DNA from 3 places in the Mesorhizobium sp. M2E.F.Ca.ET.209.01.1.1 genome. Region 2 is predicted to be linked to each of the others. Evidence: riboswitches for the same ligand, from Rfam matches in the RefSeq annotation. Region 2 holds a riboswitch; each other region holds the start of a gene.
What was found. A riboswitch is a leader RNA that binds a small molecule or an ion and turns the genes downstream of it on or off. The one in region 2 is predicted to bind thiamine pyrophosphate.
Positions count from the first base shown of each region.

Region 1: linked by a shared signal. The riboswitch ahead of thiB (thiamine ABC transporter substrate binding subunit) and the one ahead of EN852_RS10900 (YkoF family thiamine/hydroxymethylpyrimidine-binding protein) in region 2 are both predicted to bind thiamine pyrophosphate.
Region 3: linked by a shared signal. The riboswitch ahead of thiC (phosphomethylpyrimidine synthase ThiC) and the one ahead of EN852_RS10900 (YkoF family thiamine/hydroxymethylpyrimidine-binding protein) in region 2 are both predicted to bind thiamine pyrophosphate.

Region 1 covers NZ_SADP02000008.1:527-8,192, forward strand. Annotated here, with positions in the region: gene EN852_RS16230 (M48 family metalloprotease) at 1-1,277, opposite strand, end outside; gene thiQ (thiamine ABC transporter ATP-binding protein) at 1,431-2,219, opposite strand; gene thiP (thiamine/thiamine pyrophosphate ABC transporter permease) at 2,216-3,838, opposite strand; gene thiB (thiamine ABC transporter substrate binding subunit) at 4,065-5,075, opposite strand; TPP riboswitch at 5,119-5,224, opposite strand; gene EN852_RS16255 (thiamine diphosphokinase) at 5,350-5,994, shown strand; gene EN852_RS16260 (ABC-F family ATP-binding cassette domain-containing protein) at 6,005-7,666, shown strand, end outside.
Region 2 covers NZ_SADP02000004.1:364,977-376,111, forward strand. Annotated here, with positions in the region: gene EN852_RS10870 (tetratricopeptide repeat protein) at 1-265, shown strand, start outside; gene EN852_RS10875 (hypothetical protein) at 316-1,056, shown strand; gene EN852_RS10880 (ABC transporter substrate-binding protein) at 1,120-2,130, opposite strand; gene EN852_RS10885 (ABC transporter ATP-binding protein) at 2,123-2,899, opposite strand; gene EN852_RS10890 (ABC transporter permease) at 2,896-3,684, opposite strand; gene EN852_RS10900 (YkoF family thiamine/hydroxymethylpyrimidine-binding protein) at 4,090-4,698, opposite strand; TPP riboswitch at 4,689-4,801, opposite strand; gene EN852_RS10905 (GSU2403 family nucleotidyltransferase fold protein) at 4,994-6,082, shown strand; gene EN852_RS10910 (hypothetical protein) at 6,186-6,530, shown strand; gene EN852_RS10915 (hypothetical protein) at 6,724-6,933, shown strand; gene EN852_RS40810 (hypothetical protein) at 7,096-7,239, opposite strand; gene EN852_RS10920 (DUF2934 domain-containing protein) at 7,300-7,527, opposite strand; gene EN852_RS10925 (hypothetical protein) at 7,636-7,845, opposite strand; gene EN852_RS10930 (DUF1236 domain-containing protein) at 7,974-8,273, opposite strand; gene EN852_RS10935 (DUF982 domain-containing protein) at 8,515-8,862, shown strand; gene EN852_RS10940 (hypothetical protein) at 9,007-9,228, opposite strand; gene EN852_RS10945 (DUF1236 domain-containing protein) at 9,456-9,755, opposite strand; gene EN852_RS10950 (DUF1236 domain-containing protein) at 10,006-10,938, shown strand.
Region 3 covers NZ_SADP02000006.1:107,435-118,569, forward strand. Annotated here, with positions in the region: gene EN852_RS13810 (hydroxymethylpyrimidine/phosphomethylpyrimidine kinase) at 1-64, opposite strand, end outside; gene EN852_RS13815 (thiamine phosphate synthase) at 55-660, opposite strand; gene EN852_RS13820 (thiazole synthase) at 657-1,430, opposite strand; gene thiS (sulfur carrier protein ThiS) at 1,436-1,633, opposite strand; gene thiO (glycine oxidase ThiO) at 1,617-2,600, opposite strand; gene thiC (phosphomethylpyrimidine synthase ThiC) at 2,597-4,417, opposite strand; TPP riboswitch at 4,530-4,641, opposite strand; gene EN852_RS13840 (MFS transporter) at 4,727-5,908, opposite strand; gene EN852_RS13845 (ABC transporter ATP-binding protein) at 6,578-7,720, shown strand; gene EN852_RS13850 (extracellular solute-binding protein) at 7,742-9,115, shown strand; gene EN852_RS13855 (sugar ABC transporter permease) at 9,128-10,060, shown strand; gene EN852_RS13860 (carbohydrate ABC transporter permease) at 10,214-11,092, shown strand.

The sequences.
Region 1 (7,666 bases), on a different contig from region 2:
GCCGGGCTCAGCACGCGGAAGGAGCCGCTGACCGAGCGCGCTACCGGATCCAGCGACGCGCTGGCCGATGGCGCGGCCGTCAGCAGCCGGTAAACCTGCCCGCCGGCGCGGATCACCGCGATGTCGAACTGCCAGCCCTGCGCGGTGGCATGCGCCATCGCCGCCTCGTTGCCGTTGATCGTGTCCTGCCGCACGCTGGCGTCTTCGAGCCCCGCCACCCAGCCGCTGCGGATGTAATCCGTGAGCGACACCGACTTGTCGATCGCCACGCCGTCGAAACGGATGGCGATGTCGCCCGGCCCGGTCGCGGTGACGGCGGCCGCCGAATTGTCAATGACGAAACCGTCCGGCACGGTGAAGGAGACACCGAGATTAGGGTGCATGAAGGTCTGGCCGCGCACATAGCCCTCTTCCGGTGTGTCGCCGTAAAGCAGGCCGTCTATGCCGGCCAGAAATGCGTCGCGGTCGCGCGTGCCGACGCCGGGGGGGCCGAAATTGCGCGCAAGGCGCTGCGCCAGTTCAATGCGCTGCGGCGTGTTGGGGTGCGTCGCCAGGAAGTCGAGGCTGGCGTCGGTGGCGCCGCTGACCGAGCGGAAATCGGTATAGGCCGACATCGACTGCAGGAAGCGGCCTGCCGCGTAAGGATCGTAGCCCGCCTCGCCGATCGACTTGATGCCGATGGCGTCGGCCTGCAGTTCCTGGTTGCGCGAGAACTGCGCGAGCCTCAGCTTGCCGCGGATCAGTGCGGCCTTGGCGGTCGGGCTGTCGCCGAGCACATCGGAAACGACCTTGGTCGCCAACCCTTCCTCGGCCTCGAGCTGCTGCCGCTGCAGCCCGTGATTCGCCGTGACGTGGCCCATCTCATGGGCGATGACGGCGGCAAGCTCGGAGGAATCATTGGCCAGCGCCAGCAGCCCGCGCGTCACATAGAGATAGCCGCCCGGCAGCGCGAAGGCGTTGACGTTGGGCGAGTTGAGGATTGTGATGCGGTAGGTCTGGGTCGGGTTGGCCGACACCACCGTCAGATTGCCGACGACCTTGGCCACCATGCGTTCGAGCTTCGGGTCGGAATATTCACCGCCATAGGTGGCGAGAATGCGCGGATGCTGCGCCTTGGCCATCTCGGCGAGCTTGGCGTTGGCGACGACATTGTCGACGGTGATCGGCTTGTCGGAAGGCTGGAAGCCGCTCTCCTGCACGTCCGGCGGCGTGAACATCTGGCAACTTGCCAGCACGGCCACGCCTGCCAGCGCGAAAAATCGTGCAAGCGGCCTCATCCACACTTTCTCAGCGCCGGTCGACAGATCGGCTTCCTTTCGAAATCTTTCGGCAAATCACGGCCCCGCCGGACCAGCATGGCCGGACCTAGCCACACTCCCCCGGACAAGGCAAGCAAACGCCGGATCACCCGCTACCGGTTTGGCCGCAAATTATGTCCGCTTCCGGGCAATATGTTGTGATCCGGCAACGGTGCCGCCTCGATCGCCGATATAGCGCCTGAACGCATCCGGTCCAGGTCGATCGAAGAAATCGCCGGCCGCGCCAGTCGCCGCGATCGCGCCTTCATCGAGAAATGCGACGTCCTGGCCGATGCGCCGCGCATCCTCCGGCTGATGCGTGACGAAGAGCACCGTCATTTTGCGCTCGGCATGGATGCCGACGAGAAGGTCGAGCATGTCCTCGCGCAGCGCCGGGCCGAGCGACGCGAAAGGTTCGTCGAGCAGCAAGACGGGCCGGTCGCGCAGCAGCACCCGCGCCAGCGCCACGCGCTGCCGCTCCCCGCCGGAGAGCTCGCGCGGCAGCCGCTTTTCCTTGCCGGCAAGGCCGACACGCGCAAGCGCCCCGGCGACGGCGGCGCGATCGACAGCGCCGAGCTTCAGCGACGGCGAGCGACCGAGCCCGACATTGGCCTCGACCGTAAGATGCGCGAACAGGTTGTTTTCCTGGAACACCATCGACACCGGTCGCGCCGAGGGCGGCAGGTTGCCAAGATCGATGCCGCCGATCAGCACCTTGCCGGCAACGGGTGATTCGAAGCCGGCTATCAGATTGAGCAGTGTCGACTTGCCGGAACCGCTCGGCCCCATGATCGCGGTGATCCTGCCGGCCGCGAACTCGGCATTGAAGCGGAAGCAAGATTCGCCATAGCTGAACGACACGTCTTCGAGTGTGACGGTCAGCGCCTTCCCTGCTGCGATGCCGTTGTCCGTCGATATCATGCTTTTGCTTCCCGCCCCAGCCAATCGGCGACAACGACCAGCATCAGGCAAACGAAGCCGAGCAGCAAGGCAAGTCCCGCGGCGTCCGCCGTCCGGTAGCTGCCCATCCGCGCGAGCAGAAGATAGGGCAACGTCTGCACGGAATCGCTGCCGAAGAGCGCTATCACGCCGAGATCGCCGAGCGACAGCGCCATGGCGAAGGCGAAGCCGGTGGCGAGCGGCCGCCTGAGCGACGGCCAGTCGATCAGGCTGAGCCGGGTCCAGCCGGATATGCCGAGCGCCAGGCAAAGCCGTTCATGGCGTTCGCTTGCCGCGTCATAGGCCGGGCGAATGGCCCGGACGGCGAAGGGCATTGCCATCACCGCGTTGACGGCGACGACCATGACCGGCGCGACGGCAAAGACATCGGTGATTTTGCGCAGCGCCAGGAACCAGCCGGCGCCAAGCACGATCGGCGGCACGACGAGCACGAAGCCGGCGCCGGTGTCGGCGGCATGTTCGAGCAGCGACATGGCGCCGCCGGGACGCCGACGCAAAGCCAATGCCCGCCGCGCCGCGATCAATGCCAGCGACAGCGACACGCTGAGCAGTGCCGCAAGCAAGGCGAGGCCGGCGCTGGTGAGCGTCGCGCGGCGCACCGCTTCCTCGCCCGCCAATCGGCTGAGATCGACCTTCAGGCCTGAAAACACCGTCGCCACCATCGGCCCGGCGACGAACAGCAGGGCAAGCGCGATGAGGCCGGCATTCATAACGCTCTCCACCCGGCCCGCTGAAAGATAGCGGCGCGGCGCCACCGGCAGATTGGCATCGCCGACCGTGTTGGCGCCGAGCCGCGTGAGTGCTGCGACCACTACGAAGGTGAGCGCGATCTGCAGCAGCGTCAGCACGACAGCGCGCGCGGGATCGAAGTCGAAACGCAGCGCCTGATAGATGGCGACCTCGAGCGTCGTGGCGGCCGGACCGCCGCCCAGCGTCAGCACGATGGTGAAGGAGGTGATGCAGAGCATGAACACCAGTCCGGCGACGCCCGGCAAGGCCGCACGCAGCACCGGCCATTCGATCAGCCGGAAGGCTGGCCGGGCGCCCATGCCGAGCTGGCTCGCCAGCCGCCACTGGTCGGCGGGAATCGTGCCCAGTGCCTCGAGGAACAGGCGCGTCGCCAGAGGCAGGTTGAAGAAGACATGCGCGACGAGGATGCCGGAGAGGCCGTAGATGCCGGGCCACTCTCCGCTGCCAAGCCTGGCGACGACGCCGGCAAAGTAGCCGGCCCGGCCGTAGAGCGCCAATATGCCGAGCGCCGCGACGATGGCCGGCAATGCCAGCGGCACGGTGAACAGCTGCAGGATCAGGCGGCGACCGGGAAAGCTTGGGTGCCTAGAAAGCGCGCGTGCCACCAGAAGCGCTGGCGCGACTGACAAGAGCGTCGACAGCAGCGCCTGCCAGAGCGTGAAGCGGGCGACGCGGAAGAGGTAGCCGTCGAAGGCCGCGGCAGCGCCGGAGAGGTCGTGCGCCCCTTCGAAGGCGAGGCCGGCGAAGGCGCCGCCGATGAGCAGCGCGACGGCTGCGAGCGCGATGGCACCAGCGGTAATGCGAGGATCGCTAGGATGGGGTGCTGCCATTCCGCCTAGCCAAACACCTTGAATGGCTTGGGTAGGGCGGAAGCATTATCCGCGTCGAGTTCCCGCCCACCCCCCTCCCCCGCAAGGGGGGAGATTGGCAGCTTCGATCGCCGTGCCAGTCTTGCAACGTTGGCGATTGGCGAAAGTGGTCGAGCGCTTGATCTCCCCCCTTGCGGGGGAGATGGCCGGCAGGCCAGAGGGGGGTGTTCAAGCGCCATCCTGAAGCCTACTTGCTCATCACCGCCAGCCACTCGTCTACCCACGCCTTGCGGTTGGCCGCGACTTCCTCCGGGCTGAACAGCAAGGTCTTGGTCGGCTTCACCAGTTTGTCGAAGGCCGGGTTGAGCGGCTTGTCGGTCTTGCCGGCCGGGAACATCCAGTTGGTCTCCGGAATGACGTCCTGGAATTTCGGTCCGGTCATGAAGGCGATGAATTTCTGCGCCAGCGGGTTCTTCGCGCCGGTGGCGGTAACGCCGGCAACCTCGATCTGCAGGTATTCGCCTTCCTCGAAAGAGGCCGCCTGGTAGCGTTCGGTGTTCTCGGCCACCATGTGGTAGGCCGGCGAGGTGGTGTAGGAGAGCACCATCGGCGCCTCGCCCTTGGTGAACAGGCCATAGGCCTCGCTCCAGCCCGGCGTCACCGTCAGCACTTTCGCCTTGAGCTTGGCCCAGGCCTCCGGCGCCTTATCGCCATAGACCGACTTCACCCACAAGAGCAGGCCGAGGCCGGGCGTCGAGGTGCGCGGATCCTGGATGACGATCTTGTCGGTGCCGCTGCCTTCCACCAGGTCTTTCAGGCTCTTCGGCGGGACTTTAAGCTTCTGCGTGTCATAGACGACGGCGAAATAGCCATAGTCGAAGGGCACGAACGTGTCGTCGGTCCAGCCGCCTGGCACGTTGATGCCGGAGACTTCGCCATGCGGCGCGAACAGGCCGCTCGCCTTGGCGTCCGCGGTCAGATTGGTGTCGAGGCCGAGCACGATATCGGCCTTGGTGCCGGCGCCTTCGAGCTTGACGCGGTTGAGCAGGGCGACGCCGTCGGCCACCGAGACGAATTCGAGATCGCAACCGCATTCGGCTTCGAATTCTTTCTTCACCGCCGGCCCAGTCCCCCAATCGGCGGTGAAGCTTTCATAGGTGTAGACGGTGAGCTTGTCCTTCGCCTCGGCGGGCGCAACGCCGGCCAGAAGCGAGACAAGACCGGCTGCGAGAACAAGCTTGGACAACATCGCGCGCATCAGCGCCTCCTTCGTTCGAGTGACAAGGAATTGAGGCGCCGGATGGTCCGAAACGTCTAATCCCTCCGCCGGTACAAACCGGATCAGGTTCAGCGGGTTGGCTTGATCGCCTCTCAGCCGGATCGCGTCCGGCACCCCGTTAGAGCGCCTCGACAGATAGGCCCGGCCGAAGCGGCGCGCAAGCGGAAGTTTGCCGGGCAGCTAATGTTCGGGGCAACCGAAGCTCGGGCCGTGCGGCTTCCGTTTCGCTTGGAGGGCTGGTAAGGCGACGGCCATGGGCACATTCACCATCCTGCTTGGCGGCGAGCTTATCCGCACGCCCCGCCTTGAACGCCAGATCGAAGGCTCGCGCGTCATTGCCGCCGATGCCGGCATCGGTCATGCCCGCTTGCTCGGCCTGCTGCCGGAACTCTGGGTCGGCGATTTCGATTCGGTGCCGGCGAACCTGCCGAAAGACCTGGCCGCCGTGCCGCGTAAAGTATTTCCGGCCGAGAAGGACATGACCGATGGCGAGCTCGCCATCGCGGAAGCGCTCGCACTCGGCGCCACCAGCCTTGTGCTGGCCGGCGCCTTCGGCGGCAAGCGCGCCGACCACGCCATCCTGCATCTGGCCCTCGCCGTGCGGCTGGCCGAGGCAGGCACGACCGTGCTGCTGACGAGCGGCGCGCAGGAAGGCGTTCCCGTTTTGCCGGGCAGCGCCGCCTTCGACTATGCGGACGGCACCTTGTTTTCGGTGCTCGGCTTCTCCGATCTGTCGGGTCTGACGGTCACTGGCGCCAAATGGCCGCTCGACAGCGTCGAGGTGGCGTTCGGCTCCTCGCTCACTATATCAAACGAGGTCAAAGGGCGGCTCGGCATCGCGCTGGAGCGCGGCCGGGCGCTGCTTCTGGCCCACCCCTATCCTCTTCCCGAAAGCTGACATTCCAGACATGGCGCCGCCACTTCTCAACCTCGACGGCATTAAACTGACCTTCGGCGGCACCCCGCTGCTCGACGGCGCGGCGCTCAGCGCGTCCGCCGGCGAGAAGATCGCATTGGTCGGACGCAACGGCTCGGGCAAGTCGACCCTGCTCAAGATCGCCGCCGGCATGATCGAGCCGCAGGACGGCGAAGTGTTCCGCCAACCCTCGGCGACCGTGCGCTATCTGCCGCAGATGCCGGATATGGACGGCTTCGCCACCGTGCGCGCTTATGTCGAGGCCGGCCTCGGCCCGGCCGACGATCCGCATCGTGCCACCTGTCTGATGGAGCATCTCGGCCTCACCGGCGAGGAGCGGCCGAACGACCTTTCCGGCGGGGAGGCGCGGCGCGCCGCGCTTGCCCGCGTCATGGCGCCGGAGCCCGATATCCTTCTGCTCGACGAGCCGACCAACCATCTCGACCTTTCCGTGATCGAATGGCTGGAAGAAGAGCTTGCCCGCACCTCTTCCGCCGTGATCCTGATTTCCCACGACCGGCGCTTTCTCGAGCGCGTCACCCGCGCCACCGTCTGGCTCGATCGCGGCCAGACACGGCGGCTGGACAAGGGCTTTGCCCATTTCGAGGAATGGCGCGACCAGGTGCTGGAGGAGGAAGAGCGCGAGCAGCACAAGCTCGGCCGCCAGATCGTGCGCGAGGAGCATTGGCTGCGCTACGGCGTGACCGCCAGGCGCAAGCGCAACATGCGCCGCCTCGGCGAATTGCAGACGATGCGCCAGCGTTTCCGCAGCCACCGCGGCGCCGAAGGCACCGCCACCATGGTGGCGAGCGACGCCGCCGAATCCGGCAAGCTGGTGATCGAGGCCAAAGGCATCGACAAGAGTTTCGGCGACTTGACCGTGGTCAAGGGTTTCTCGACCCGCATCCAGCGCGGCGACCGCGTCGGCCTGGTCGGCCCGAACGGCGCCGGCAAGACGACATTGCTGAAGATGCTGACCGGGGAGCTGGCGCCGGATGCCGGAACCGTGCGTCTCGGCGTCAACCTGGAGATCGCGACGCTCGACCAGAAGCGCGAAGCGGTCGACCCCCTAGAGACGCTGGCCCATTACCTCACCGACGGGCGCGGCGAGAACCTGCTGGTCAATGGCGAGCAGCGCCACGTCGTCTCCTACATGAAGGATTTCCTGTTCAAGCCGGAGCAGGCGCGCACGCCGGTGCGCGAGCTTTCCGGCGGCGAGCGCGCGCGCCTGCTGCTGGCCCGCGTGCTGGCGCGGCCGGCGAACCTTCTGGTGCTCGACGAGCCGACCAACGATCTCGACATGGAGACGCTGGAGCTGCTGCAGGAACTGGTCGCGGGCTTTGCCGGAACGGTGATCCTGGTCAGCCACGACCGCGACTTCCTCGACCGCACCGTCACCAGCGTGATCGCGCCGGATGGCAACGGCCGCTGGGTCGAATATGCCGGCGGCTATTCCGACATGCTGGCGCAGCGTGGCGGCTCGAACCTGGAAGACCGCAAGACAAGGTCGAAAGCCGAGACCGCCGAAGCTTCGCCGAAAGCCGAACAGGCCGCGCCCAAGGGCCCGGCGAAAAAGCTCTCTTTCAAGCAGAAGTTCGCGCTGGATTCCCTGCCGAAGAAGATCGAAGCGGTGACAGCCTCGATCGCCCGGCTG
Region 2 (11,135 bases):
GCACGACGGCGCCGGCGCCTACAACGATTTCGAGAAGGCGTTAAGCCTCGATCCCAAGAACGTCTATGGATACTTTGGCAGAGGGGTGATTAGAACAACCACGGCGGACTATGACGGAGCCATTGCCGATCTTAGCAAGGCTATAAAGCTCGATCCCAAGTTTGCTGGCCTTTACAAAGCGCGAAGCCGAGCCTGGGAGGCCAAGGGAAACCATCAGCGCGCCGAGGCCGACCGCAAGAAGGCATTGAGCCTCGGGGCGGAGTGAGCAGGGTGTCGGAGCGCAGGCGAATGTCACCTTGGAAATGGTTGCAAGTCGTGGCGGTCATCCCCGTGAGCATCGTTGGGGCTGACGTGATGCCAACGATGTTCGGCGGCGGGCATCACCACTATCAGTCTGTGGCGATGCCGCCCCGGGCGCTGACCACCGCCGACATCGATGCCGAGATCCGGAAGCAGCATCTCGGGATCTTCGAGGCTATCGCCCGGGAGTTTCCGGACGACTACGATGCGATGCTGCGTAAGATCACTGCCGCGGCCCAGGCTGGAAACCAAACAGAAGTGCGCAATATCAGCAGGCAGACGGTCGCCGATCTCAGGCATAGATACGCCCCGCTCCTGCCCACGACCCCCGACAGCAATGCTTGGGAAGTGCTTTCGGCGCAGCTCGACATGCTCAATCATGTCATGGCGCGCGAAACGCCGGCCACCTGCAACAATTACCTGCGCAACGGGCCGGACGCGATCAGCGCGCCCGGCCACGATTTCCTGGCTGACCTGGACAGAATCGGCGCCGCGCTGTTCCGCGCCTACGGCGCCGCCAAAAGAAGCGGCCTGCCGGCGGTCGAGCCCAGCGATCAGGATTGGTCGCTGGTCGCCGACGTTTTCACAAAAATCGGCGGCACGACGGCAGAGATGGAGGCTATCTCAAAGGCCAACCAGGATTTTCCGGATCTGTGTCCGGCCATGGCGAAATTCTATGAGGCCGCTCTGTCGCTGCATGGCGAAGCCGGGTGGCACATCAAAACCGCGCTGCTTCGGACCATCGTCGAGAATTAGGCTCCGTACCGGATTTCCGGGCAAGGTGCCGGCGCAAGGCCGCGTTCCTTCGGCGCTTGGCCCCTACCCCAGAAACTCGTTCGTGAAATACGCCGACAGATCCGGCTTGTTCTTCAGCGCCTTGCCGTTGCCATCGAGCAATATGCCCGAGGCAAACAAATACCCGCCCATCGCTTCCATCTTCGCCTTGTCCATCGTGCCGATGGCGCCGTTGGCACCCTTTAAAAAGTGGCCGTCATTCAGCGCCTTCAGCGAGGCATCGATCAGCGCCGGGTTGGTGAGCGTATCCTTGTTGGCGGCGACCAGCAGCTCGCCAGCCTCCTTCGCGTGATCGACCGCGAACGCATAGCCGGCCCGCGTCGCCTGGACGAAGGCGGCGGCAGCCTTGGGATTGGCGGCGAGGAAGACGTTGCTGGAAACGATCAGCGTGGTGTGCTCGTCCGGCACGCCGTAATCGGCGTACCGGAAGCTGCGCTGTTTCAACCCTTTCAGCTCGGCCTCGACGCCTTCCCAGGTCGAGACTTCGAGCGTGAAGTCGACCGCGCCATTGGCCAGCGCCTCGTAAGCCGAGGTGCCCAGCGTCACCGTGGAAAAATCGCCCTTGCCGCCGTCATAGCGGATGATGGTCGAAATCAGCGCGTTCTCCCAGGCGCTGCCGAAGCCGCCATAGGTCAGGCCGTCGAGATTTTTCGGGCTTTTGATGGCGGCGCGGTCGGCATTGAAGACGACGCGGCCGGTCTCCGACTGGACGACCGCGTAGACGGCCTTCAGGTCGGCGCCGGCGCTCTTTTGCGTGAACAGGCCGAGCGAACCCGAAATGCCGAAATCGGCATTGCCACTGGCCACCAGCGTGCCTGAGCCGGTGTCGCCATAGGGCAGGATTTCGACGTCGAGCCCCGCGTCGCGATAGAACCCTTTGTCGCGGGCGACGAACAGGCCGATGTGGTTGGTGTTGACGGTCCAGTCGAGCGCGACGGTGATTTTTTGCGCGGCGGCCCGGGCACGTGTGACGGTCCCGGCAAATGGCAGGCCGGCGGCCAGGAACAGCGCCTGGCGGCGGGTAAGGTCAATCATTTCGGTTCTCCATTGGGTGATCGTTGAATGGGGTCGGCTGGCCAAGCAGCGTGTCGAGGATGCCGGCCTCGATCGCGGCCGCCTCGCGGGCGAGCGCGGCGTTCTCGGTGCGCGGGCGCGGCAGCGGCACCGCCACTTCGGCGACCACGCGCGCGGGCCGTGCCGAAAGCACATAGATGCGGTCGGACAGAAGCACCGCCTCGCGCACGTCATGGGTGATCAGCAGCGCGGTCCAGCGGTGGCTCCGCCACATGCGTTCCAGCCAGCGCTGCATGGCCGCGCGGGTCAGCGCATCGAGCGCGCCGAACGGCTCGTCGAGCAAAAGCATGTCGCGCTGCTGCACCACGGTGCGCAAGAGCGCCGCGCGCTGGCGCATGCCGCCCGACAGCTCGGCCGGCCAGGCGCGTTCGAAGCCGGCAAGGCCGAATTCGGCGAACAAGGGCGCCACGCGCTCGCGCGCTGCGCTGCGCTTCATGCCCTGCACTTCAAGCCCCAGCGTGGCGTTGTCGATGACGCGCCGCCACGGCATCAGCGCGTCGCGCTGCGGCATGAAGGCGAAGCGGGCGCCATCGAGCGGCGCGTCGTCGAAGCGCATCTCGCCCTCGCCCCGGATCGCGCCCGTCAGGAGCTGGAACAGCGTCGACTTGCCGGCGCCGGAGGGCCCAAGGATCGACACGAACTCACCCGCGCCGACATCGAGCGAAACGCCGGCCAGAACCTCGAGCGCGCCGAAGCTTTTTCGCACATCGCGGAGCTCGAGCCGGGTCATGACCGTCGCTCGGAGGGCTCGGCCTTGCGGTCGCGCCCGGCCCTCTCCCAGGGCATGGCGAGGCGCTGCACCAGGACGGCCAGACCAAACAATGCCAGCGTCAACGCCGAGCTGACGGCAACGGCGGCAAGCACGAGGTCGGGCCGAAAGTTGTTCTTGGCGCTGAGCATGTAGATGCCTAGCCCTTTCGCGGCGCCCGCATATTCGGCGAAGATCGCGCCGACCACCGCATAGGTGATGGAGATGCGCAGTCCGGCGAAGAAATAGGGCAGCGCCGACGGCAGCCGGGCGAGCCAAAAGATGCGCCAGCGCCCTGCTCCCATGGCGGCAAGCATCTGGCTGATTTCGGCACTCGTGGCGGCGTAGCCTTCGACCAGCGCCACCATCATCGGGAAGAAGGTGACAAGCGCGACCAGCAGGATCTTCGGCAAGAGGCCGAAACCGAACCACAAGACCACCAGCGGCGCGATCGCCACCAGCGGCAAGGTCTGGCTGGCGATCAGCAGCGGAAACAGCGCGCGGCGCAGGGGGGCCAGGAAGTCGACCAGCGCCGAAAGCGCGAAGGCGGCGAACAGCGAGCAGGCGAAGCCGGCAAGCGTGGCGCGGATGGTGGGGAGTGTGTTTTCGGCGAGTGTCGCTCGGTTTTCCCAGGCTTGCGCCAGCACGTGCGAGGGTGCGGGAAGCACGGTGGGCGCGATGCCACCGAGGCGGGCGTAGAGCTCCCAGGCAAGGAGGAGCAAGGCGAATGCGAGGGCAGCGGGAGCGAGCTTGGCGAAGGCGGCGATAACAGCTGATCTCCCCCCTTGCGGGGGAGATGGCCGGCAGGCCAGAGGGGGGTGTGACGGAACGCCAGCTTGTGAGGGCTCCGAAGGAACGGACGAAGGCTGCGCTTGCAACCCTTGGAGACGCTGGCGGGACAGCACCCGCCTCTGCCCTGCCGGGTTGGCCGGCCCTTCGCTGTCGCTCCGGGCGTTCGTCGTTCGCGAAGCCAAGCAATTGGCTTCGCGTCCGCTTTGCGGACCACTCCTTACCCCCCGCAAGGGGGGAGATTGGATGTCGCCTCGGCTTTCGCCAATCGCCGAAGGCCCCCATCCCTCTTCCGGGATAGGATCAGATGCGGGGTTCTCTCCCCCGCGCAGCGGATTAAACGAAACAGCCACGACATCCACCTCGACAACTCGAGCGCGGGCTCAGACCGCGGTCGGGCTGTTCGCCGAAATCGTGATGTCGAGGGTCACGTGGCCCGCGCCTGGGCCGAAGCGGCAGAAGGCTTCGTTGAGCGTGGCGAACACCGCATCGGCATCGCCGCGCAACCTGGTGCAGAAGTTCTTGGAACGGTCGAACACGCCGGACTGTTTCAGGAAATCGATGCAGCCATAGATCTCGTCCATATGGTCGCCGGTGCCCATCACATAGAGCGAGAATTGCGCCGCCACCGCCTGGTCGGTCGAGGGCGTCGACCGCACGGCGCCGAGCGCCGCGCCTTTGCGTTCGTCGAGCGGGATCGCCGGGCCGCCGATCTCGTCGGAGCGGCAGATCGGATCGTCCGGCTCACCGGGACAGCCGCGCGAAACCGCCGCCGACAGCACGCAGTGCTTGCCGCTTTTCGCCGCCGCCACGAACAGGTCGCGCATGGCCGGGAACAGCACTTCGGGCGGCCCGACCAGCAGCGTCGAGATGTCGTCGGTCTCGATCCTGAGCCTGTCGCGGTAAGGATCGAGCGCGCCCAACGCGCCGAGGATGACGCCGACGAAATCGTCGGCCATGGGATAAAGGGAAATCTGTGCGCCGCAAAACATGGCCCGCCTCGCTCCGCTGGTATTATCCAGATCAGCTGTAGGGTCCGGAGGCTTGCCGCCACCATCTCAGCCCCGACCGTACGGAGCACCCCTGTGGATGGCCGCGTTAAAGCACTGTTCGAGCGAAACGGAAAGCGTTTTTTGCCAGGTAATTGGGCCAGGAAGTCTCATCTCCCCTAGGGGAGATGCCGGTGGTTATAAGATTTTCACGAATTTCTTACAACAGACTTGCAATCGATCCAGCGAAGCGCAATTATAAGAAAACTGCAGAAATCTTATAACGCTGGTAGGAGCCATGAAGACCATCGACCTCGCCTACCGCACCCTCTACGCCGAGTTGGTGCAGCGCAGCCTCGATGCTTCCTTCGAGACGGATTTCTCGACGGCGGGCAATTTCGTGCGCGTGCCGGTGAAGGGCCGCGACTACTGGTATTTCGAGGAAACCCGCCCCGAGAAAACGAGGCGTTATGTCGGTCCGGCCGAGGATCCCGAGATCGCCAGGCGGGTTGCGGCCTTCCGGGAGATCAAGGATGATCTCAGGAGCCGCCGCAAGCTGGTCTCCACGCTTGTCCGCGATGCCGGCCTGACAGCACCCGAGACCTTCACCGGCGATGTCGTCGAGGCGCTGGAAAAGGCAGGGCTCTTCCGGCTGCGCGCGGTGCTGGTGGGCACCGTCGCCTTCCAGACCTATGCCGGGCATCTCGGCGTGCGGTTGCCGGGCGCCGCGCTGCAGACAGGCGATGCCGATTTCGCGCAGTTCCATTCCGTTTCGGCCGACGTGGAACACAGCATGCCGCCGGTCATCGACGTGCTGAGGGCCGTCGACCCGACGTTTCGCGAAATCCCGCACCGGACCGATGCCGGCCGCACGACGCAGTACGAGAACGCCTCGCGCTACAGGATCGAGTTTCTCACCCCCAACCGCGGCAGCGACAACCACGCCGACCGCGCCAGCCTGATGCCGTCGCTCGGCGGCGCTTCGGCGCAGCCGCTGCGCTTCCTCGATTTCCTGATCCGCGATCCGGTAAGGACGGTGCTGCTGCATCGCTCCGGCGTGCCGGTGCTTGTCCCCTCGCCCGAACGCTTCGCCGTCCACAAGCTGACCGTGGCGACCCGCCGCGAGCGAGGCGCGGCGGCGAAGCGGGAGAAGGACCTCCATCAGGCGGGCCTGCTGGTCGAGGCGCTGGATACGACGCGCCGACAGGATGACCTTGCACTGGCTTTCGCGGAAGCGTGGAAGCGCGGCGACGCCTGGCGGGGCGCATTGCGGAAGGGCTTGGGCCTGCTGAAGCCGGACAGGCAGGAAATGGTCCAGTCAGTCTTGGGGCGGGCACTTGGCGAAATCGGCGTGCCGCTCGAGGGCTTTTCGAAGCGGATCGCCTAATCTTCATCCCAGCACGAGGGCACATCGTTCAAATCGTACGACGTTCGCTTGACCAAGATTCGTACATAAAGTACGATACTTCCCTTCCTTTGAGGGGATTTGCTTGAACACCGCCAACCATGCCGCTTTCGCCGACCTCTCCCGCCCTTTGCTGTCGCCGCTGCCGCTCGCCGAGCGCGAACGCCTCGCCGGCGCCTGGCGCATGGCGAGCCAGGACATAGCCGACGACATCCGCTTCATCCGGCAATATCTGAAAGTGATCGCCGAGAGGGACGAGCGGCTTTCGACCGGCACGCTGGTGCACGGCCGCGCCTATGTCGAAGCCTGCGCCGCCTGGCTGCCGGAAACGGTGGCGCGATATCTGCGAAACCTCAGGCTGATCAGCGAGTGCGAAAGCGCGATGATCGCGGCCGGGGTAAGGTTCGCCAGGTCGAGCGATGCGTGGTGAGGCGTTCCCCGTGCGGGAGACCGAAGAAGCCCACGCCGTGGACCCCTCAACCAGCCGGCTGCAACCCTCGGCTCAGCGCCCCGGCAAATGCATCGTTTCACACAATCGCCAATTGGTGGACGCGGGTGAGTGGCCGGGCGTTAATTCCTGCCGGGTGAAGGAGGGAAACGCATAGCAGGGAGGAACACGTTTGATGCAACCGCAAATCGACATCGGCGCACTGCCCGAGGATCAGCCCTACGAAGTCACCTCATTTGCCAGAAAGCACGGATTGACGGTTCCGGTCGCGGATGCGGTGCTTTTTGCCAAGGGCCCGTCGCCGTCGCGGGCCGCCTGCGATACCGCGGCGCTTGCGCTTCTCTGCGCAGTCGCGCAATACGCCAGGAAGCAGGGAGGGCGCTAAAGCGTTTCACCGTTTCACGGAAAACGGCGAACCGCTCTATGTCTTTGTTTTGGAGCAATTCCGGACGGAAGGCTACGGCGAAGGCGCCGAGCCTAACCGCACACACTTTTCTTGGAATTGCTCTAGCGGTTCGGCGGCACGCCTTCCCTCTTCTTCCTCTTCCTACCAGTTGAACTGCAGCCCCGCATTGCCGCCGACCTGGCTGCCGGCGAAGGCGATGCCGAGCGTGGCGGTCAGGCGGCCGCCATGGGCGAAGCCTTCGCTCAGCACGGCGGCGCCGGCTACCGGCGGGGCCAGCGCAGCCACGTCCGGTCGTTGTCGGAGATCCTTGTCGGGATAGCCGGCGGCGGCGCGGCCGCCGGAGATTCAGGCCTTGGCTTTCGGCTTGGCCGCCTTTGCCTTGGCGGGGGCCTTGGCGGGCTTTTCCGCCTTGGCGGCAGCGGCCTTCTTCGGAGCTTTCTTCGGCTTGCCTGCCGCGTCGATCTCGGCGGCCGCCTGTTCCCAATGCTCCATATGAGCGCCTTCGGGCCGACCGGCCTGCTCCCAGATCTCGTGCGCGCGCTGGCGAATACGTTCGTGCCTGTCGTCCGTCACTGTCGCCTCCTAAGGTTGGGACGGGTTCCCCAGGGCGAACACTAGCGGAATTTTCACGCGGCGTCTTCGCTCTCACGCATATGCGACCGACTTAGACGGCAAATTCGCTCAATGCCCGTCGACGACGACCGCGATGCCCAGATGCGCTGCCTTCTTTGCGATCAGTCCGGCTAAATCCGCGTCAGAACGGTCGGTCCCCGTGCGCTGCCGCAGCAGGGAAATTGCCTCTTGCATGGTCAGCAGGCCGGTCCTGTGCTCGGCCAGCAGCTTGTCGACCGTGGCGGCGATACTCGGTGATTCGACATGTGGATGATGCATGGCAACGACTCCTTCCGCGCTTCGTTGCCTCCCAAACCACTGCATTCTAGGCGTTTTGCCCCGATGCGAGAAGAGCCCGGTCCTCCCCGATGCTTCGGCGGGAGGATCGGGCTCCTCGGTTCCAGATGTTACTGGATCACCTGGACCACGCGACGCGTGCCAGGATCGATCAGCACCGTGTGGTCGTTGACGACCGCATAACGATACTGCACGTCCGGAACCGTCTGCAGCTCGACGGTGTCAGGCACGGTCGAGCCGACGCCGAGCTCGAGGCCAAGCACGTTGACCGAGGCGATCGGGTGCTTGTGGACATATTCCTTGACCACGGTCTGCTGCTCGGGGGTGACGATCACCTCGTCCGCGGCCGCGACGCCGATGCCGGCCATCAGAGCCAGGCCGGCGACAGCTGCAATGAGGGTGTGTTTCATCGTTTCTCTCCTGTTGGATTCAAAGCGATCCTGCGGATCGCGTGTTGGCGAGCTCCGCCCTGCCTCCGCGGGTGGCGGAAACATCGGCAGGTCGAATAGTTGAGCTCCCGGGGCAAACGTCCCCGGCGAGGTGTTGTTCCGTCAGCGACGACTAATTGATGTGGCGGAACCTTCGCATGGGCTCCGCATTGGAAGGCATTGAAACTCCGCAAGACTTTGAAATCCAAAGGGCGCCGCCGTCATGCAAGAAGGTTACATCAGAAGCGACATTGAACTTCGCGCCCCAGTGGTGATCGCCGTCGGCGCCGGGTTCAAGCGCGAGATCGCCACGCTCACAGGGATGCAGAATTTCCTCAAGGAATGGCCGCTGGCCTCGCGGGGCGAGAGCCACGCAACGGCGCTGCGCGCCTGCGAGGCGGCGCGGTCCGGAGAGATCGATCTCGACAAGGCGCGCCAGGCGTTCCTGGCCTTCGCGAAGAAGGCGGGGATCGAGTGGACCGGGGCCGATCCGGTCGCGGTGCTGCGCGAGGCCAAGATCAGGCGCAACCGGGCACGCGAAAGCCGGGCTCAGCAGCGGCCGGCGCACTGACGGCTGCCGCGTTGGCGTTGCCTGCAGGTTTCAGGATCTGACCGACGAAATACCCGACGAGCGGTCCGCCTGCCGTCCGCGCGGACCGCCGCCTGGCGGCTAACGGTCGACTGGATCAATCGGGGATTTTCGGCTGGTGGCCGGTCAGGTCGGCGCCGACTCGCCCAGCGCCTCGGTGACGAAGGACGCGGCGATCAGGTCGTCCGCTTCGATGCGTAGGGAGCCCTCGCCGCCCCCCATGATGGCCGCGACCTTCTGGAAGGTCTTCATCTCATGCTCGGTGATCCGGGCGTCGCGCATCCTGGCTTTGAGATCGGCGACGCGCATCCCGAGGGAACGGGATGTTCCGATTTCTCGTTTCGACATGTTGGTCAAACTCCTCCTTGACCCCGCCCGTATCTGTTCGCCGCCGCCCGAATCTCCACCCTGCCATTGATTTGTGTTGGCTATGAGACAGCGTGAGCCCAGAGCCGCTAACTCAAGCGCGGCGGGAAGGTTCCGTTAGCATATGGTAACAAAATAATAATCGGTTAATGGCCCGCCGCAGAACGACGGGCCAACTGCTTGCGGCACGGTATCGATTATTCGATCGACTATTCGAGCACCTTGACGATCTTGCGCGTGCCGGGGTCGACGATGACCGTCCGATTGTCGACGACAACGTAACGGTATTTGACGTTCGGCACTTCGTGCAGTTCGACCGTGTCGGGAACCGTGCTGCCGATGTTCAACTCTACTCCCGGAATCTTCACCGAAGCCAGCGGCTGCTTGTGGACATATTCCTTGATCACGGTTTCCTGCTCCGGCGCGATGACGACATCTTCAGCGGCAGCGGCGCCAATACCGGCAAGAAGCAGCAGGCCGGCGGCGGCGGAGGTGATGTGCATTTTCATTGTTCGTCTCTCCTATGTGGATTGGATCAAATCGCCTGATGCTGCGCCTGCGATTTTCCACAGCGGGTCGGCATTGTCGTAACGCCGATCGCCTGGCGTTGTTCCTGCGAAATTCGGACGGGCGCTTGCAAAAATTGATGCCGCCGTGTTCCGCAAGACCACGCTCTTCGCCCCTTGCAGCAATTTCGGAACAATGCGTTTCGGGCGGGGTTACCCATGCGAAGGGACCGACTTTCCGAGGAGAAATCCAATGAAACATCTGCTGATCACAAGCATGCTCGCGCTCAGTGTGAGTTGCGGCGCCGCGATGGCGCAGACCGAATCCGCGCAGCCAAGCGGCGGCGACAACAATTGCGCGGCCGGCACGGCCGATTGCCAGAAGGGCGGCAAGGCAGGCGGGCAGGCCCAGGGCGAAACGAAATCGAAGACCGAGATGAACGCCCAGGGCAAGGCCGGCGCCAACACGCAGGAACAGGCTCAGGGCAAGGCCAAGATGAAGACCGATGAGCAGGCCCAGGGTCAGGCCGGCACCAAGACCGACCAGAACGCCGAGGACAACACGCAGCTCAAGAAGAAGCAGCAGGCTCAGGGCAAGGCCGGCGCCACCACCGAGCAGAATGCTCAGGGTAACACCAAGACGCAGACCGAGCAGAACGCTCAGACCAACACCGGCACCAAGACCGACCAGAATGCCGAGGACAACACGCAGCTCAAGAAGAAGCAGCAGGCTCAGGGCAAGGCCGGCGCCACCACCGAGCAGAATGCTCAGGGCGGCAACACCAAGATGCAGACCGAGCAGAACGCTCAGACCAACACCGGCACCAAGACCGAGCAGAATGCCCAGACCAACACCGGCACGAAGACCCAGCAGAATGCGCAGGGCAACACCACCGTCCAGACCGACCAGGACAAGACGGCCTCGATCAACAACGTGACCGTCGAGCAGAAGACGCAGATCACGCAGATCATTCACGAGACCAAGGTGGAACCGGTCCGCGACGTCAGTTTCGACATTTCGGTGGGCGTCGAGGTGCCCCGGCATAAGGTGCGGCTGCACCGCCTGCCGGCCCGCATCGTCAAGATCGTGCCCGCTTATGAATCCTACGACTATTTCGTGCTGGCCGACGGGCGTATCGTCATCGTCGACCCCGACACTTACAAGATCGTCCTGATCCTGACCTGACAGGGAATCGGCACGAAGAGAACAAGGCCCGCCGATGCGGGCCTTTTTCGTCCAAGTGCCGCCGCGGCCGGGAAATAGCCGGCGCGGCCGCCGGCACGCTCCATAAGGCGTTGCTTGAATGCGGGACCCATGGAACGATCCGGCGCAATTGCCGGTTGTTGCAAGGTAGTCCTGCATCCTTGGTCCCTGTCGGGGGC
Region 3 (11,135 bases), on a different contig from region 2:
CTAGTCCGGCGCCGCCGCTCGAATCCGAACCAGCTACGACGAGCACGTGCGGCGTCATCGCCATTGGGCTGTCGCCGCCAGCCATTCGGCCGTGCGTGCCTCGGGGCGCATGTTGCGAGTGATGTCGGTGACGACCGCCGCACTTTGCGCGCCGTGCGCGAAGACATTTGCAATTCGCTCGGCGGTGAGCCCGCCGATGGCTACGAGCGGGATGTTGCCTACGCGCTGCTTCCACAAAGCGATGCGCTCAAGCCCCTGCGGTGCCCATTTCATCGCCTTGAGGATGGTTGGGTAGATCGGGCCAAGCGCGACATAGTCGGGCTCGGCCTGCAGCGCGGTCTCAAGTTCGGCGTCGTCGTGGGTGCTCAGGCCAAGCCTCACACCCGCCCTGCGGATGGCCTTCACATCGGCGGCGGCCAGATCTTCCTGGCCGAGATGGACGAAATCGCAATCCTCCTCGATCGCGATACGCCAGTAGTCGTTGACGATGAGCTGACAGCCGCGGCGGTCGCATACCGCCTTCGAAGCGCGGATCTCGCGGCGCAGCGAAGCTTCGTCCAGGTCCTTGATGCGCAGTTGCACAAGCTTCACGCCAAGCGGCACGAGACGTTGGACCCAGGCGGCGGAATCGACGATCAGGTAGAACGGATCGAGCTTCATGACAATGCTGCCATGCCGATGACTGGGGTAGAGGGGACGGCCATGTCGCGCGGCTCGAGCAGGCCGGCGCAATGGGCCCCCCAGCCAGCTTCGATCGCCTTGCCAAACGCCGCGGCCATGGCCACGGGATCGCCGGCCTTGGCCACGGCCGTGTTGAGCAGCACTGCGTCGTAGCCGAGCTCCATAACGGCTGCGGCGTGCGAAGGGCGGCCGATGCCAGCGTCGACGATCAGCGGCACGTTGGGGAAATGGCCGCGCAGGCTTCTAAGCGCATCGGGGTTTTGCGCCCCGCGCGCGGAGCCGATCGGCGCGCACCAGGGCATCAGCAGCCGGCAGCCGGCCTCAAGCAGCCGCTCGGCAACGACGAGATCGTCGGTCGTGTATGGGAAGACCTCGAAGCCTTCCGAGGCAAGGATCCTTGCCGCTTCGACCAGCCCGAAGACATCAGGCTGCAGCGTATCGTGGTTGCCGATCACTTCGAGCTTGATCCATTTGGTGCCGAACACCTCACGCGCCATCTGTGCCGTCGTGACTGCCTCCCGCACCGAATGGCAGCCGGCGGTGTTGGGCAGGACGCGAACGCCCAGCGACTGGACCAGCGACCAGAACTGACCGCCGGCCTTGCCGCCGGAGGTCTCGCGGCGAAGCGACACGGTGACGATCTCTGCGCCGGACGCCTTGACAGCCTCGGCCATGACGGCAGGTGAGGGGTAGAGCGCCGTGCCAAGCAGAAGGCGCGATGAGAATTTTTGTCCGTAGAGTTCGATCATTTGGATCAACCTCCCTGCATCGGAGAGAGGATCTCGATGCGATCGCCCTCAGTGAGCCGGCAGCGGTCGCGTTCCTTTGCCGGCACGACCTCGCCGTTCAGCGCCGTGGCGAGCCAGCCACCTTCAAAATCGAGTTCGGTCAGCAGGGCGGCAAGCGTCTCGGCCGCGACGTCGTGGCTCTTGCTGTTAACGATGAGCTTCAAGAGCGGACTCCTTTGCTGCTGGATTTCCCAGGATGATGTTGGCGGCCTGCCGCGCCATGGCCGGCGCCAGCAGGAAGCCATGGCGGTAGAGACCGTTGATGCGAATGTTGCTTCCGTCGCGCTCGACGCTCGGCAGGTTGTCAGCGAATGCGGGGCGCACGCCCGCACCCGTTTCAACCAGCTCGGCTTCGCCAAAGGCCGGGTGCAGAGCGTATGCGGCACTGAGCAACTCCATGGTGGAACGCGCGGTGATTGGACCCGTGGCATCGCATTCGATCATCGTCGCGCCGACCATGAAGAGGTTTTCCGAACGCGGCACCACGTAGATCGGGATCCGAGGATGAAGCAGGCGTACTGGCCGGGCTAGCGAGATCTCCGCTGTTCGCAGGATGAGCATCTCGCCGCGGACACCGCGCAAATCCGGGCGTTTGTCGGCGATGCCGGTGCAGTCCACCTCGATATCCGCGATAGCCGACACGATGCTGCGGCCGAATTCGAAACGCGCGCCCAAGCCGAGCAACTTGTCGCCCAGCGCAAGCAACGCCTTGCGCGGGTCGAGATGCGCTTCGTCAGCAAAGAACAGCCCGCGCCCGAACCGGCCGGCGAGGGCTGGTTCGAAGGCCGCGATCTCACCGGCGTCGAGCTGTCTGAAGCCGGATGTGCGGCGGCCGAACCGGTCCAGCTCGCCGACATCGCGGGCAGGCGCCAGCACCAATGTCCCGTTTCGCGAGACATGGCCGGGCAATGCCGCGTCCCACCAGTCGGCCGCGTCGCGTCCGAGTGTGAGCACCGCCTCATCAGCGCTCTCGCGCTCGCACCAAGGCGCGAGCATTCCGCCGGCCTGCCAGGAGGCATTGCCGGCGATCTCCTCGCGCTTTTCGACCAGGGTCACATCGGCACCGCGCGTTGCCAGCTCGTGCGCGAGCGTCAATCCGGCGACGCCAGCGCCGCGAATGAGCACCTTCATGGCGTATCCGTGCGCTCCAAGGTGCCGTCCACGGGCATGTAAAGATCGCCGCCATCCCGGTACTTGGCCGCCATAGCCGCGAGCCCTTCCTTCTGCGCTTCCGCCCTTATGTCGTGCGAGATCCGCATCGAGCAGAATTTGGGGCCGCACATGGAGCAGAAATGCGCCACCTTGTGCGCCTCTTTCGGCAGGGTTTCGTCGTGGAAGGCGCGCGCCGTCTGGGGATCGAGCGACAGGTTGAACTGGTCCTCCCACCGGAACTCGAAGCGCGCCCTGGACAGCGCATCGTCCCTGACCTTAGCGGCTGGATGGCCCTTGGCGAGGTCTGCAGCATGTGCGGCGATCTTGTAGGTGATGACGCCGGTCTTGACGTCGTCGCGGTCGGGCAGGCCGAGATGCTCCTTCGGCGTGACATAGCAAAGCATCGCCGTTCCGAACCAGCCGATCATCGCCGCGCCGATGCCTGACGTGATGTGGTCATAGCCTGGCGCGATGTCGGTGGTGAGCGGCCCAAGCGTGTAGAAGGGCGCTTCGCCACAGACCGCGAGCTGCTTGTCCATGTTCTGCTTGATCTTGTGCATGGGAACATGGCCGGGGCCCTCGATCATCACCTGGCAGTCCTTGGCCCAGGCGATCTTGGTGAGCTCTCCAAGCGTTTCCAATTCGGCGAACTGGGCGGCGTCGTTGGCATCGGCGATGGAGCCGGGGCGAAGGCCGTCGCCGAGCGAAAACGCCACGTCATAGGCCCTGGCGATGTCGCAGATCTCCTCGAAATGCTCGTAGAGGAAACTCTCTTTATGGTGATGCAGACACCACTTGGCCATGATCGAGCCGCCGCGCGACACGATGCCGGTGACACGGTCGACGGTCAGCGGAATGTAGGGCAGGCGCACGCCGGCATGGATCGTGAAATAATCCACGCCCTGTTCGGCCTGCTCGACCAGTGTATCGCGGAAAACCTCCCAGGTCAGCGCCTCGGCGATCCCGCCGACCTTCTCCAGCGCCTGGTAGATCGGCACCGTGCCGATCGGCACCGGCGAATTGCGCACGATCCATTCGCGGATGTTGTGGATGTTGCGCCCGGTCGAGAGGTCCATCACCGTATCGGCTCCCCAGCGGATGGCCCACACCATCTTCTCGACCTCCTCGGCCATCGACGAGGTGACGGCGGAGTTGCCGATATTGGCGTTGATCTTCACCAGGAAATTGCGGCCGATGATCATCGGCTCGCTTTCGGGGTGGTTGATGTTGGACGGGATGATGGCGCGGCCGCGCGACACCTCGTCGCGAACGAATTCCGGCGTCACGAAATCCGGGATCGCGGCGCCGAAGCTCTCGCCATCACGTTGAAGTTTCGAACGTAACTGCTCGCGGCCGAGGTTTTCGCGGATGGCGACGAACTCCATTTCGGGCGTGATGATGCCGGCGCGCGCATAGGCAAGCTGGGTGACGGCACGGCCGCCGGTGGCGCGCAATGGCCTGTTACGCACCGGGAACTCCGGCGTCAGCCGATCGGCGGAGACGAAGCCGTTGTCCTCGGGCCTGATCGTGCGGCCCTCGTAGCGTTCGACATCGCAGCGCGCCTCTATCCATGCCTCGCGCAGCCGCGGCAAGCCGCGCTCGATCTCGGTCTTCACCGTCGTGTCGGTATAGGGACCGGACGCGTCGTAGACCGTGACCGGCGGCTCGCCGGCGCTCGGGTGAACCGAGATCTCGCGCATCGGGACACGCAGGCCCGGGTGAAGTTGGCCAGGTTTGTGGACCTTCTTCGAAGCGGGCAATTCGCCGACGGTGACGGTCGGGGTGTGGGCATTCATGAGTGAGCCTCCTTGCTCAAGTGCAACGGAGACCCAGTCCACGCGATGAGGAGGAAGTGACGCTTCGCGCAGGACGCGGGCACTGCCCGAATACCGAAGCCGGATTGCCGACCCGCGAAACCTCGCACCGTCCCTACGCCAGTATGAACTGGATCAGGTTCAACGGGTCACTGCGCGCGATAGCAGTATCTCAGCCCCTTGCCGGGACTCCCCTGGTGAGGCGCATACGTTGGACGATGAGGAGTGGCTGTGTCAACTCTTTACGGCGTACGCGGACTAGACCGATCTTCAAAGTGACGGTCGGTGTAGTCAGCTTCTGTGCATCAGAGATCGCGCCAACAAAGAAATTGCGACAAATGCAAGCGCGATGACGCCGAAGCTGGCCGCGAGCGAGGAGATTTGAGCGATCAGCCCTAGCAATCCTGGCCCCAACAGCAGTCCAGCATATCCGATTGTCGTCACAGTTGACATGGCACGAGCAGCAGACTTGCCGCCCACACGGCCTGCGGCCGCAAAAAGGGTGGGCACGATGTTGGCGAGGCCAAGACCACAAACTGTGAGCGCCACGAAAACAATAATAAGATTGCCGCCCATGAGGACCATTGCGAGCACTGAACATGCGCAAACGACCGCGCAGTAGCGCAGTGTTCGCACCTGGCCGATTGTGTTGGCGATGGCGTCGCCGAACAGGCGCCCGATTGCCATCATCGTCGAGAACGCTGCGAAGCCGTAAGCTCCCGCGCTTTCCGATCCACCCGATTGCGTCACGATATAGATCGCGCTCCAATCGATCATTCCTCCCTCGGCCAGCATTGCAAAAAATGCTAGACCGCCCAGGAGATAAAGATGCTTGTTGAAGGAACTTTGGGATCGAGCGTCCCCAGCCTCGAAAGCGGCGGCAGGGGCGTGGATCCAGCTGAACTGGTTCCATCCAGCCCAGGCGAAGAGCGCAACCGTCGCAACTCCAATTCCGGTAACCCCAAGGCAACGGCTTAAATCGCCGCCACCTGACAGTATCCGCCCCACAACCACAGCGCCGGCCAAGCTTCCAAAACTAAACATGGCATGGAATGAGGACATCACCTGCCGGCGCATAAGACGCTCCAAGGCCGAGGCGTCTGTGTTCATCGACACGTCCAGCGTTCCAAATCCGGCACCGGCAAGGAACACAATCATTGCCATGGAAAGGGCTCCTCCGGCCCAAGGAAGCGCCAACAGCGCGAAGCCGAATGTGAGCGAACCCATTAGGCTGAGTAGACCGCTCGGAACAATCACCACCAAGCGGCCGACGTTTGTCATCATCGCGATCGCGCCCAGAGCGAAGCAAATCAGGACGAGTCCAAGTTGACCCTTGGCGAGGTTCATCTGAACGCTGAGCACTGGTAGGGAGGATGCCCAGGCACCAATGCCGACGCCGCCACCCAGGAAAAAGAGACTGCAAAAGAAGCGGCTGATTCGGATGGCCGAGGGGATGGTCGAGCTTTCCTTCACTTTCGACGACCTCCGCCCGCTATCCTCATCTTCGTCAACCGCCGCTGCCCGTGCGAAGCAAAGCTTTGCCTCTCCAGCGGGAAAGCCAATGAGAACTGGTAACCTTCGCTCTAATGTCACCAGTCATCGGCAAGAGCGGATACTCGAGCAATTTCGCAAGTCACCGATAGCCGACGCATAGCGACGCGGTAAGGATCCTGGCTTGCCGATAGGCGATCCAGTTCCGCACCTGCCGACCATTTGGAACTTAAGACTCGTTCACCTAAATGTGATAACGTAGGAAAGCGTCAGCTGGGCGCAAAATCCCCGAATTGACCGCTTTCTTTAGCAGGGTGACGCACTCCCCGCGTCTTGCTGCAACAACATTCGCCCCCCTGCGAAATTGCTGTTCGAGCGGAAACGGCGGCAAATACCGGGCAAGTCGGGTCGCTCCGGTGTTACGAAAACAACAACCATGATCCCTGCCTCGCGCAGAACCGGACACCAAAGCATGCGATCGACAAGGGAGGTTTTGACCACACAGGGTCGGCCGTCTTGCCATGGCTCGCGCCGTCCAGTGCGTTCTAGATCGCAGTAAAAGAACGTTGCCCGCACCTGTCGAATAAAGGAGTGCGCCCTCATGCCTTGCGTGTGGACGACCGATTTCTCTTGGCCTTCGGAATCGCAGCCATGATCCGCTTCGAGAACGTATGGAAGGTCTACGGCAACTATGCCGCCATATACGACCTTCAGCTTGAAGTCAGGGACGGCGAGTTCATGGTCTTCGTCGGGCCTTCCGGTTGTGGCAAAACCACGACGCTGAAGATGCTTGCCGGGCTTGAGTTGCCTTCCTTCGGTCGGATCTGGTCGGACGACAAGGACATCACGCTCCTGCCATCTGGCCAACGCGACGTCGCGATGGTTTTCCAAAGCTACGCTCTTTATCCTCATATGACTGTCGAGCGGAACCTCGCTTTCGGACCGACGGTTCGGGGCGAGCCCAAGGCAGAGATAGCCGAGCGCGTCAAGCATGTAGCCTCTCTCGTAGGACTGGAATCCCTGCTTCGGCGACGTCCGGATGAACTATCCGGTGGCCAACGTCAGCGAGTGGCGCTTGGGCGTGCGATGATCCGCCAGCCACGAATCTTCCTGCTCGATGAACCGCTCTCGAACCTGGACGCCGGTTTGCGCACGCGGATGAGGACCGAGATTGCTGAGCTTCAGCGCCGCGTAGGGGTGACCACGGTCTATGTGACCCATGACCAAGTCGAAGCGATGACGATGGGTCACCGCATCGCAGTGTTCAACCAGGGACGCATTCTGCAAGTTGATACGCCAGCCAACCTCTACAGAGCACCCGCCAACAAATTTGTCGGAACGTTCATCGGGTCACCCAAGATGAATATCCTTCCCGCCGCGCTTTCGGCGACCGGCGGTTCGGTGGACGTCAAATGCCTTGGAACAGAGTTTTCCGTGTCTGGGCAATATCTCGCCGGCAAGGATCTTCCCTCGTCCGTCGAGCTTGGAATTCGCCCAGACGACATACACTGGACGAAGGACGCCCCGTCGAGATGCACTCAGAAGATGCAGGGCATCGTCGGCGGAGTTGAAACGACCGGCTCGGAGACCTTCGTCCTCGTGAACGTCCGAGGAACCGAAGTAAATTCCAAGTTCCCGAGCTTCGCACCTATCCGGATCGGTCAGACGGTCGACCTCGTATTCGATCCGGTGGACTTGCATTTCTTCGATGCAGTAACCGGAAACACGCTGCGAAAAGACCCCCCGGGACAATCGGAAAGATCCGAATTTCGTCCCGCTCAGCCAATCAACTGAAGAATGGAAGGAACCTTTGCCATGAAGACCAAAATGCTTTCTGGGTTTCGATCTGCGCTGCTTAGCGCGACGGTCATGCTCGGCGCAACGATTGCTGCCGGCAGTTCGGCAATGGCCGGTGACACTTTGAAGGTCGCCTACAGCCAGGATTACTTCATGAGTTCCCCGAAATTGGCCAAGAAATGGTTCGGTGAGATGAAAACCCAGTTCGAGGCCGCCAACCCCGGTGCCACCCTGGAACCAATCCCGATTCCTGGCAGCTTCGATGATTTCAACACCAAGCTCAGCCTTCTTATGAATTCACCGGCTACCGCTCCCGACGTGATCCAGATTGCGGCGCAAAGCGCCGGTCAATGGTCCGGCAGCGGGCTCCTGGCACCGTTGGATGATGAGTTGAAGTCTCGCGACTGGTGGCAGTCCTATCCCGAACCCATCAAGCAGGAAGGGACCATTGACGGCAAGGTCTATGCCGTGAGCGAAGGCGTCAACACCTTTGGCCTGCTCTATGATCGTGAGAATTTCGCCAAGGCGGGCCTGCCAAAGGACTGGAGCCCGAAATCGTGGAAAGACATCCTCGACGCCGCCCGAGCCATCAAGAAGAGCGCCCCCTCCGTATGGCCGATATGGCTCATGACCGGAACGGCGCAGGGTTCGGAGGGTACGCTCATGGGCGCCGGCCTGCTCATCTCGGCTTCCAGCGACCCGACCATCTTCGACGAAAAGACCAAGAAGTGGGTGGTGGACAGCAAGGGCATGCGCGAAATGCTGAGCTTCTACCGCGATGCCGCTGCCGAGGGATTGCTGGCGCCCGCCTCCCAGATCTTGGATGCCAACGCTCCAAACAACGGCGCCCAGCATATGCCAAAGCACGAGCTCGGCATCGGATTTGCCGGCAACTATTGGCCGACCATGTGGAACAAGACGATCTGCACGCCCTGCTGGGATGATCCCGACAACTCGATCGCACTCGCTCCTTTGCCAACATCGCTTGGCCAGGCGCCGGGCTTCGCCGCGTCCTTCGGTGGGTGGAGCCTGTCGGTCAATAGCAAGGCCTCGAACATGAAGTTGGCCTGGTCCCTGATCGACATCATGCAGAAGAAGGCCAACATGGTTGAGCTCGACCAATATGGCGGCCTTGTGCCCCCAGTGCCGGCGTATGCCGAGGATCCTGGCTATGTGGCCTTTGCCAAGAAGCCGTTTCAGGTGGAGTATTCAAAACTGATCGCGAACGCACACAGCATGCCGGCCAGCACTGAATACAGCGTTTGGAGCTTTGCTGTAGCGCAGGCTACGGAAACTCTGGTTCTCAAGCCCGAGACGCCTATCGATGACGTCGTGAAGACGATGCGGGAATACGTCGTCAACCAACTCGGCGACGATCGCGTCGAGCCGTAGAGGAATGCGCAGATGTCGGTAACCCAAAACGCGCCCGCAAATACCTTAGGGTTGCCCGAAAAATTGCGCCTTGAAGCGCGCCTTGACAAGGCGCGCTTCAACCCGGCGAGCCTCGTGCTGCTCGCGCCGGCCACCGTGCTGCTGCTTGGTTTGTTTCTGGTGCCCGTCGTGTATGCGATTTATCTGGGCTTTACAAACCTTCAGCTCATTGGGCTGCACGCCGTGAACTACCGCTTCACGGGATGGGCAAATGTAAATACCCTGGTTCACGACGCGACTTTTTATCAATCGATCTGGCTAACTGTCTTGTTTGTGGTCGGGTCGGGAGCAGTGGGCGCGACCCTGCTCGGCCTTGTCATGGCAATTGCCATGCAGGATTGTTTGCGATTGATCCGCCAGATTGCAGGCGCCTTGGCAATTGTCGCATGGACATTGCCGCCTACGACAATTGCCATTGTTTGGAAAGCAAGCAGCACCGAGTCCGGAATTATTCCGACCCTGCTGGGAAACCCAAACTATGATTTGCTGTATGACCAAGCCATGCTGATTGTTTGCCTGGCGAATTCTTGGTCGCTCGCGGGGCTCGCGATGATTATGTTCTCGGCCGCGCTTCGCAACGTACCCGAGGAGATACTGGCTGCCGCCAGGCTGGAAGGAGCGTCTCGCGCCCAGACGTTGTTCAAGGTGACCTTGCCGATGCTTAGATCCACGATCGTCACATCCGCACTTCTAATGACACTTCTCACCTTTGGCAATTTTACGCTTGTCTACCTGATGACCGCCGGAGGCCCTGGAAATCAGACAAATATCTTGCCGGTCTATTCTTATCTGCAAGGCTTCAAGTTCTTCAACTTGGGTTATTCAGCCTTGCTCGGCAACGTGATTGTCCTGATCTCGGCCGTCCTGGGAGGGCTATTCGTCCTTCTCGGGAAACAGCGCCGATGAGATACCTCTATCCCGCCGCGGCAAGCGTGCCACGGCGGGGCGAGATGCGGACGCGGGAAATGGCAACGCAAACGCTCACCGGCTGGCCCGCCGCCGACAATAGTGCGCCCGCCGGTGAGCCTGATACAAATCGCGCAAGTGGGACTGACTTAAATGACTCGAGAAATTCAGCCTAGCAGATCGACCGAGTTGCCGCCCTGGTCTCATCTGACACCCAATAAGGTCAATCGCTGGAGCTTTTCCAAGGTTTTCAGCAACATCGTAATTTCTGCACTCTCAATTTTCTTTGCGGTGCCCATGTTATGGCTTGCACTGGCTTCGGTTGATAAGAACGCAACTTTTCAGACGAAGCTGCCAGTCCTTACCGCAGAGCATTACATCGTCTCTCTTGAGTCAGGAAACCTGGCCGCGCTGCGCAACAGCCTGGTGATATCCCTCGTCGCGTCGACCATTGGTACGGTTGCGGCCTTCTTTGCCGCCTACTCCTTTTCACGTCATCACATCGTTTGGAAAGGCCCGATCCTGCTGGGCATTCTGTTTCTATCGGGCGTTCCGATCACGATCCTCATAGTGCCAATGTATGAGATGTTTAGCTCCGCCGGGCTTCTGACGATGTTCCCGACGGCGGTGCTGCTCGGGGTTACCGCACTCCCCTTCCAGATCTATCTCATAAAGAACTTCATCGATGCCATACCGCGCGATCTGGAAGAGGCCGCCTATATCGAGCGGGCAAAGACATGGCACGTATTGTGGTCGGTGATACTTCCACTGACAATGCCTGGTCTCGCGTCGGCAGCTCTGTTTGGTTTCGTAAACGCTTGGGGGAGCTTCCTGATACCGCTTGTGCTGATCAGTTCCGACAATCAGCAAGCTGCTCCGGTCAGGCTCTTTGGTTTCGTCAATGCCACGTCCATCGACTACGGCGCGATCGCGGCTTACTCCATTATCTATTCACTGCCTGTCGTGGTCCTCTATCTGGCACTCTCGAGGCAGTTCAAAGCCGGTTTCGTTCTGGGCGGCGCAGTGCGCTAGCAAGAACCGCGACCATGCCTCGCAAGGTGCGGCATGGCTCGAG